DNA from 2 places in the Streptomyces sp. NPDC046557 genome. Region 1 is predicted to be linked to the other one. Evidence: riboswitches for the same ligand, from Rfam matches in the RefSeq annotation. Region 1 holds a riboswitch; the other holds the start of a gene.
What was found. Region 1 has a riboswitch for glycine ahead of gcvT (glycine cleavage system aminomethyltransferase GcvT). Riboswitches for the same ligand answer to the same signal wherever they lie in the genome.

Region 1 (4,204 bases):
CAGGACCGAACCCTGGGCCTCCATGACGGCGACCGGAGCGAAGTTCTCCGACGCGATCATTTCCAGGGTCGACTGCTGGCGCACGAGCTCGGCGTCGACGGCGGCGGCGACGTCGGGGTCGAGTTCGTGGAGAGGGGTGTTCAGTACGGACATCAGGAGTCCCCGGGGGTCAGTTGTCGGAGTGGGTGAACGCGGCGTAGTCGTCGGCGGACAGCAGGTCGGTCGGGTCCTCCGTGACGCGCACCTTGAAGAGCCAGCCACCCTCGAACGGGGCCGAGTTCACCAGCGACGGGTCGTCGACGACGTCCTGGTTGGCCTCGACGACCTCACCGGTGACGGGGGAGTACAGGTCGCTGACCGACTTGGTCGACTCCAGCTCGCCGCAGGTCTCGCCCGCGGTCACCGTGTCGCCGACCTCGGGGAGCTGGGCGTAGACGACGTCACCGAGCGCGTTGGCCGCGAACTCCGTGATGCCGACCGTCGAGACGCCGTCCTCGGCGTTCGACAGCCACTCGTGCTCCTTGCTGAAACGCAGCTGCTGGGGGTTGCTCATGACCTGATTCTCCTGGATGCGGGGGAGTGGATACGAACGGTGGTCTCGGGTACTGGGACAGCGCCGTACGGCCGCCGTACGGGGCTCCGTGCGGCGGTGACGCGGTACGGGGTCGGTGCGGAACTACTTCTGCCGCTTGTAGAAGGGCAGGGCCACGACCTCGTACGGCTCATGCGTACCGCGAATGTCCACGCCGACGCCGGAGGTACCGGGCGCGGCGTGCGCCGCGTCCACGTACGCCATCGCGATCGGCTTGCCCAGCGTCGGCGACGGGGCGCCGGAGGTGACCTCGCCGATGACCTTGCCGTCGGCGACCACCGGGAAACCGGCGCGCGGGACCCGGCGCCCCTCGGCGATCAGGCCGACCAGCTTGCGCGGCGGATTCGTGGCGGCGCGCTCGGCGGCCTCCTCCAGCGCCCGGCGACCGACGAAGTCGACCTCCTTCTCGAACTTCACGACCCGACCCAGACCGGCGTCGAACGGGGTGAGGGAGGTGGTCAGCTCGTGCCCGTACAGCGGCATGCCGGCCTCCAGGCGCAGCGTGTCGCGGCAGGACAGCCCGGCCGGGACCAGGCCGACGCCCTCGCCGGCCTTCGTCAGCGCCTGCCACAGCTCCACGGCGTGCTCGGGGGAGACGAACAGCTCGAAGCCGTCCTCGCCGGTGTAGCCCGTACGCGCGATCAGCGCGGGGACGCCGGCGACCGTGCCGGGCAGGCCCGCGTAGTACTTGAGCCCGTCGAGGTCGGCGTCGGTGAGGGAGGCCAGGATGCCGGGGGACTCGGGGCCCTGGACGGCGATCAGCGCGTACGCGTCCCGGTCGTCGCGGACCTCGGTGTCGAAGCCGGCGGCGCGCTCGGTCAGGGCATCCAGGACGACCTGGGCGTTGGAGGCGTTCGCGACGACCATGTACTCGCTCTCGCCGAGGCGGTAGACGATCAGGTCGTCGAGGATGCCGCCGTCCTCCTGGCAGATGTGCGTGTAACGGGCGCGGCCGACACCCACGGTGGAGATGTTGCCGACCAGCGCGTAGTCCAGCGCCTTGACGGCCTCGGGGCCGGTCAGGGTGATCTCGCCCATGTGGGACAGGTCGAAGAGACCGGCCTTCGTGCGCACGGCGGTGTGCTCGTCGCGCTCACTGGCGTAGCGCAGCGGCATGTCCCAGCCCGCGAAGTCGGTCATGGTCGCACCGAGCGAGCGGTGCAGCGCGTCGAGCGCGGTCAGGCGGGGGGCAGTGCTCATGGGTGTGGCTCCCGGGTCCCAGGGCATGACATGACGAGGACGATCCTCCCCATCTGTCATCGGAACCTGAGAGGTTCGCCGAGAGTTCCCGCACCGGGCGGGACGCGTCGTCGGCTTGCACCTTGGGTGGAGCTGTCGAACAGCCCGCTTTTCAGATCTGCCTCATCCACGCGGTACGGGGCCTGAGAGATTCAAGGGAGGAACTTGCTCCTTCGGCGCCCGGGCACGACCTCACGGCGTGCCGGGACTCTCCCGCGCGGATTCAAGCGGCCGGTATGCAGTTGGTGTCCAGATGGCGCACATCATTGCACGAGGTGGGCGGGAGCGGGCGGGCGGCCCCGAAAGTCCGTGCGGACCCGACCGGGGCTTGAGCGGGCCGGCGCGAGCGGGGCTTGCGGGCGGGGTGGAACCGGGGGGGCCGGATTACCGTCTCTTTACATTCAGTGTGCGGGGGAGGCGATCGCTGTGCGGAGGTTCGGATTGCCGGCTTTGACGGGGACGCTCGACGGGGTCCCGGCGCAGCGGCGGCCACCGGCGTCGGTGCGGCCGGGGCGGGTCCGCGACCTGCGGGGGTCGGGGGCGCGGGGGCCGCGACGGCTCGGGTTCGCCGCGGGGGACATCGTGGTGGTGTCCGGCCTGCCCGGCGGCGGCAAGAGCACGCTGATCAGACGGGTCGCGGGGGTCGTCGCGATCGACTCGCAGGACACGCGGGAGCGGTGGGAGCGGCGCGTGCCGGGGGCGGTCCCGTACGCCGTGTACCGGCCGGTGGTTCGGGCGGCGCACTACTGGGGACTGTGGCGGGTGGTGCGCTCGGGGGCTTCGGTGGTGGTGCACGACTGCGGGAGCCAGGCGTGGGTACGGCGGCTCCTGGCGGCGGCGGCGCGGCGGCGGGGCCGGGCGTTGCACCTGCTGCTGTTGGACGCGACCGCGGGGGAGGCATTGGCGGGGCAGGCGGAGCGGGGGCGGCGGGTGTCGGCGTACGCCTTCGCCCGCCACCGGGCGGCGGTGACCCGCCTGATCCGCGCCGCGGAAGCGGGCCGCCCCCCGGCCGGCTGCGCCTCGGTCACCCTCCTCGACCGCCCCTCCGCTGCCGCGCTCACCGGCATCACGTTCCCCTGACCGGGCCGGCGCCCCGTATCGGGCGGGGTGGGGCGGCGGGCCGGGGTCGCCCCGCGCCCACGCGTGCCCGGCGCGGTCCCTGGTCGGCCCGGCGCCTCAGCCCCGCGGGGCCCGGGGCGCGGGGCGACTCCCGGCCCCGCCGGACAATCCGGCCCCGCCGCCGCTCGCGGCAAGCGGTCCGCACTGTCGCCCCCGCCCGCTTTCAGCGCCGGGCCGGCACATCCCGGCCTTCCCGCTGTTTCCGCGCAGGGCCGGCACACCCAGCCTCGCCGGCGTTTGAGGCGCGGGGTCTTGGGCGGAGCCCCAGGAAACCCGGCTCCGCCGGGCACCGGGCTCTGCCCGGACCCTCCCCCAGACTCCGTTCCGGGGGGACCCCCACTGAGGGGACCCCCACTCAAACGCCGGCGGAGCCGGGTTCGCGCCGGGGCGGCCCCGGCCGGGAGGCGACCCGGGGCCCGGGGGACGGGGGCGACGGAATAGGGTCGGCGGGACAACGCGGAGCGACAGGCGGAGGCGGCAGATGCACGGCGGCGGGTGGCCCGACAACGAGCTGGAACACGTGCTCGGCGCGGCCCTGGGGCAGGCGGACGCCGGCGCCCGGATCCTGGAGGTGCTCGGCCGCAGCCCGGTCTGGGTGCCGCTGCCTACAGGCGGCGGCCCCGAGCACACCGCCCTCAACCTGCCGACCATGCTCATCGGCGGCGCGGCGTACGTCCCCGTCTACAGCTCCGAGGCCCAGTTCCGCGTCTGCGTCGGCACCGCCATGGACTTCGCCGTCGCCCCCGCCGTCGAGTTCGCCCGCGGCCTGCCGCCGCAGCTCGGCATCGCCCTCAACCCCGAGGGCGCCGTCGGCGTCCCGCTCCCCCCGCCCGCCGTCGCGGAACTCTGCCGCACCGGCCGTACCCCACTCGACGGCCCCGCCACCGGCGGCCGCGTCCGGCTCTACGAGCCCGACTGGCAGGACGACCCGGTGGACTTCCTCACCGCCGCCACCGAGGAGTTCCGCGCCATCGGCGTGGTCGCCGCCGCCCACCGCTGCCTCGCCAGCGTCGAGGGCGGGGCGCCCCAGCTCTACATCGGTGTCCGATTGACGGGATGGGATCCCGAGTCCCGGAACGCCCCGCTGGAGGCCCTCGGCCGGGCGCTGACCCGCGTACCGCCGCCCTGGCCGGTGCAGTTGATCCTCCTCGACGCCGCCCAGGACCCGGTGGTCGACTACATCCGTGAGCGCGTACGCCCCTTCTACCTGCCCTAGGGCCGCTTAAGCTGGGGGCCGATACGCGTGGATGACGG
Region 2 (4,204 bases), on a different contig from region 1:
GCCCGCCTCGTGCACCTGGGCGCAGATGTCGGCGACGTGCTCCTCGAACACACCGTGCGTCGAGGGGTAGGTGATCATCAGGACGGCGAGTTCCTCGCGGTACTGCTCGATCTTGGCGCGCAGGTCGTCCGCGTCCACCTCGCCGTCGTCGGCGGTCTTGACGACGACGACCTTCATGCCGGCCATCACGGCGCTGGCGGCGTTCGTGCCGTGCGCGGAGGACGGGATGAGACAGATGGTGCGCTGGTCGTCACCGTTCGCGCGGTGGTAGGCGCGGACGGCCAGCAGGCCGGCGAGCTCGCCCTGGGAACCGGCATTCGGCTGGATCGAGACCTTGTCGTAGCCGGTGACCTCGCAGAGACGTTCCTCCAGCTCGGTGATGAGAGTGAGGTAGCCCTCCGCCTGCTCCACCGGGGCGAACGGGTGCACCTGGCCGAACTCGGGCCAGGTGACCGGCTCCATCTCGGTGGTCGCGTTGAGCTTCATGGTGCAGGAACCCAGCGGGATCATGCCGCGGTCCAGCGCGTAGTCCTTGTCCGCGAGCTTGCGCAGGTAGCGCAGCATCGCGGTCTCGCTGCGGTGCTGGTGGAACACCGGGTGGGTCAGGTAGGCGTCCGAGCGCAGCAGGCCCTCGGGCAGCGTGTCCTCGGTGGTGGCGTCGAGGGCCTCGATGTCCGCGGTGACGCCGAAGGCGCCCCAGACGGCCTCGATGTCGGCGCGCAGCGTCGTCTCGTCGCAGGAGACGGAGACGAGGTCGTCGTCCACCCGGTAGAGGTTGACCCCGGCCTCGCGGGCGGCGGCCACGACCTCGGCGGCACGCCCGGGAACCCGGGTGGTGACGGTGTCGAAGTAGGCGCCGTGCACGACCTCCACCCCGCCGGCCGTCAGGCCCGCGGCGAGCAGGGCGGCGTAGCGGTGGGTGCGGCGGGCGATCGTGCGCAGGCCGTCCGGACCGTGGTAGACGGCGTACATTCCGGCCATGACGGCGAGCAGCACCTGCGCGGTGCAGATGTTGCTGGTGGCCTTCTCGCGGCGGATGTGCTGCTCACGCGTCTGCAGCGCGAGGCGGTACGCCTTGTTGCCGTCCGCGTCGACGGAGACGCCGACCAGGCGGCCGGGCAGCGAACGGGCGTGCTTGGACTGGACGGCCATGTAGCCGGCGTGCGGTCCGCCGAAGCCCATCGGGACACCGAAGCGCTGCGTGGTGCCTACGGCGATGTCGGCGCCCAGCTCGCCCGGGGAGGTCAGCAGGGTCAGCGCGAGCAGGTCGGCGGAGACGGTGACGATGGCGCCGAGCTCGTGCGCCCGGTCGATGACCGGCTTGATCTCCCGCACGGCGCCGGAAGCGCCGGGGTACTGGAGCAGCACGCCGAAGACACCGCGCTCGGCGATCTCGGCCGGGATGCCCTCGGACAGGTCCGCGACGACGACCTCGACCCCGATCGGCTCGGCGCGGGTCTCGATCACGGCGATGGTCTGGGGCAGCGCGTCGGCGTCGATCAGGAAGACGCCGCCCTTGACCTTGCCGACGCGGCGGGCCAGGGACATGGCCTCGGCCGCCGCGGTGCCCTCGTCGAGCAGGGAGGCGCCGGAGGTCGGCAGACCGGTCAGGTCGGCGACGACGGTCTGGAAGTTGAGCAGCGCCTCAAGCCGGCCCTGCGAGATCTCCGGCTGGTACGGGGTGTAGGCCGTGTACCAGGCCGGGTTCTCCATGACGTTGCGCAGGATCACCGGCGGCGTGAAGGTGCCGTAGTAGCCGAGGCCGATCATGGAGGTGAGGACCTGGTTGCGGTCGGCGAGCGACCGCAGCTCGGCCAGCACCTCGGCCTCGGTCCGCGCCTCGGGCAGGTTCAGCGCGGCGGCGGTCTTGATCACATCCGGTACCGCGGCGGCGGTCAGTTCGTCAAGGGAGCCGTAGCCCACCTGGGCGAGCATCTTGGCCTGCGCCTCGGCATCCGGGCCGATGTGGCGCTGCTCGAAGGGGATGCCTCGCTCCAGCTGAGAGAGCGGAATGCGGTTGGCGGTCATGTACGGAGGCCTCCTGGTCGTACGACCTGCGAGGGGCACCACGGCGCGGGCACCCGGACGGCCTCCCCCTCTGTCATCTCAACCTGAGAGCTTCACCGGAGTCGCGGCAACGGGCCCACGAGATCCGGCTTTCACCGTCGGTGAGGAGGGGAACCGGCACTGCGCGCCCGGTACCCGCCCCTGCTTTCCAGAGTGGCCTCGTCACGTGCGGTACGTATGCCTGAGAGATTCCGGGGAGGATTTGCTCCTTCGGCGCCTCCGTCATGCTCACTCGGAGGACTCTCCCGCACAGGGTCAACAGCCGTCACCCAGCCTACCAGCGAGGATCTGGAAGCTCCCTCGAGTGGCCCCCTGTGCGGATATGCCCTTCTGTAGTCATTACGGAGGAGTTGCGACCACTTGGAGGGACCGGACCGTGCAGACCGACATCGATCCCCGCAGTCTCATCGGCCGCAAGGCGTTCGACCGCAATGGCGTGAAGATCGGCACCGTGGACGAGGTCTACCTCGACGATGCCACCGGCGTACCGGAATGGGCGGCCGTCCGGACCGGCCTGTTCAGTCGGGACGCCTTCGTCCCGCTGGAACCCAGTGAGGTGGTCGACGACACCCTCCGGGTGCCCTTCGAACGCTCCCTGATCAAGGACGCCCCGGACTTCGGCGTCGGCCGCCACCTCTCCCCGGAACAGGAACTCCAGCTCTACCACCACTACGGGTTGGACGTGACGCTCCCCGCGGACTTCCACCGCCCCCCGCCCGCACAACAGCCCCGGGACTTCGGCAGCCTGGCCGGCGAAGGCTAGGGGGTGTCCGAGACCGGGGGCGGCTCCTCCTCCCCCACGAGCGGCAGCGGATCGGACGGCTCCAGCTCGGGGTCGTCCAGCCGGAAGGTCCGTACGCGCCCGGGCGCCGATCCGGGCCGTTCGAAGCGCACGGTCACCCGGCCCACCCCGCTGCCCTGGACCCAGCCCGGGCCGTAGACCGCGTGCCGGACGTCACTGCCGGCCGGCCAACGGCGCCCGGCGGCCGGCTCGGGCCCCCGCGCACCCCCGGTGGCCGGTACGAGTGCCACGGCCGGACCGGCCTCCCCACCCGGCTCCCGCCACCCGTCCGGCCCATCGGCCTCCCCTGTCCCCGCCGCGCCCCTCCCGCCCCTCCCCGTTGCGCCACCCTCCGCCGCGCCGGAGTCAGGGCCCTCACCCGTCGCCGGCGCGTCGGCCTGCGCGAACAGGTCCTCCTGCGTGTAGTCCGCGAGCCCGGTCACCCCGACGCCCAGCAGCCGCACCCCGCCCGTGGTGTCCACAGACTCCAGCAGCCGGGCGGCCGCCTCCCGCACCACCACCGGGTCGTCGGTCGGGCCGCGCAGCGTCTCCGAGCGGGTCAGCGTCGAGAAGTCGTAGCGGCGCACCTTCAGCACGATGGTGCGTCCGGAGTGTCCCGAGCCGCGCAGCCGCCCCACGCAGCGGTCGGCGAGCCGCTGCACCTCGTACCGGATCCGCACCCGGTCGTGCAGGTCCACGTCGAAGGTGTCCTCCACGGACACGGACTTCGCGTCCCGCTCGGCGACCACCGGTCGGTCGTCCAGGCCCAGCGCCATCCGGTACAGCCCCGCGCCGTGCGCCCGGCCCACCATGCGCACCAGCTCGTCCTCACCCGCCTCGGCCAGGTCCCCCACCGTGGTGATCCCTGCCCGCCGCAGGTGCTCCCCGGTGGCCGGTCCCACGCCCGGCAGGGTGCGTACCGACATCGGCGCGAGCAGTTCGCGCTCCGTCCCCGGCTCGATCACCAGCAGCCCGGCCGGTTTGGCCTCCTCCGAGGCGATCTTGGCCAGCATCTTCGACCCGGCCAGGCCCACCGAGCCGCTGAGCCCGGTGGCGGCCATGATGTCGGCGCGCAGATGCTCCCCCGTGGCCCGGGCCGTCGCCGAGTCGAAGGCGACCCCGCCCGCCTCCAGGTCCACGAACGCCTCGTCGAGGCTGAGCGGCTCCACCAACGGTGACAGGCCCCGCAGCAACGCCATGACGGTGTCGCTGACCTCCCGGTACAGGGTGAAGCGCGGGATCAGGTAGGCGCCGTTCGGGCACAGCCGCCTGGCCTGCGCCGTCGGCATCGCCGAATGCACCCCGAAGCGCCTGGCCTCGTAGGAGGCGGTGGCGACGACCCCGCGGGGTCCCAGG

Region 2: it holds a riboswitch for glycine, as region 1 does, so the genes downstream of both, gcvP (aminomethyl-transferring glycine dehydrogenase) here and gcvT (glycine cleavage system aminomethyltransferase GcvT) in region 1, are expected to answer to the same signal.

Annotation. Positions count from the first base shown of each region.
Region 1 is NZ_JBEYZH010000002.1:255,715-259,918, reverse strand. It holds gene glyA (serine hydroxymethyltransferase) at 1-153, opposite strand, end outside; gene gcvH (glycine cleavage system protein GcvH) at 170-553, opposite strand; gene gcvT (glycine cleavage system aminomethyltransferase GcvT) at 677-1,792, opposite strand; glycine riboswitch at 1,954-2,057, opposite strand; gene ABZ934_RS06385 (ABC transporter ATP-binding protein) at 2,333-2,911, shown strand; gene ABZ934_RS06380 (enhanced serine sensitivity protein SseB C-terminal domain-containing protein) at 3,432-4,166, shown strand.
Region 2 is NZ_JBEYZH010000011.1:145,598-149,801, forward strand. It holds gene gcvP (aminomethyl-transferring glycine dehydrogenase) at 1-2,028, opposite strand, end outside; glycine riboswitch at 2,227-2,325, opposite strand; gene ABZ934_RS20805 (PRC-barrel domain-containing protein) at 2,444-2,830, shown strand; gene ABZ934_RS20810 (DNA polymerase IV) at 2,827-4,204, opposite strand, start outside.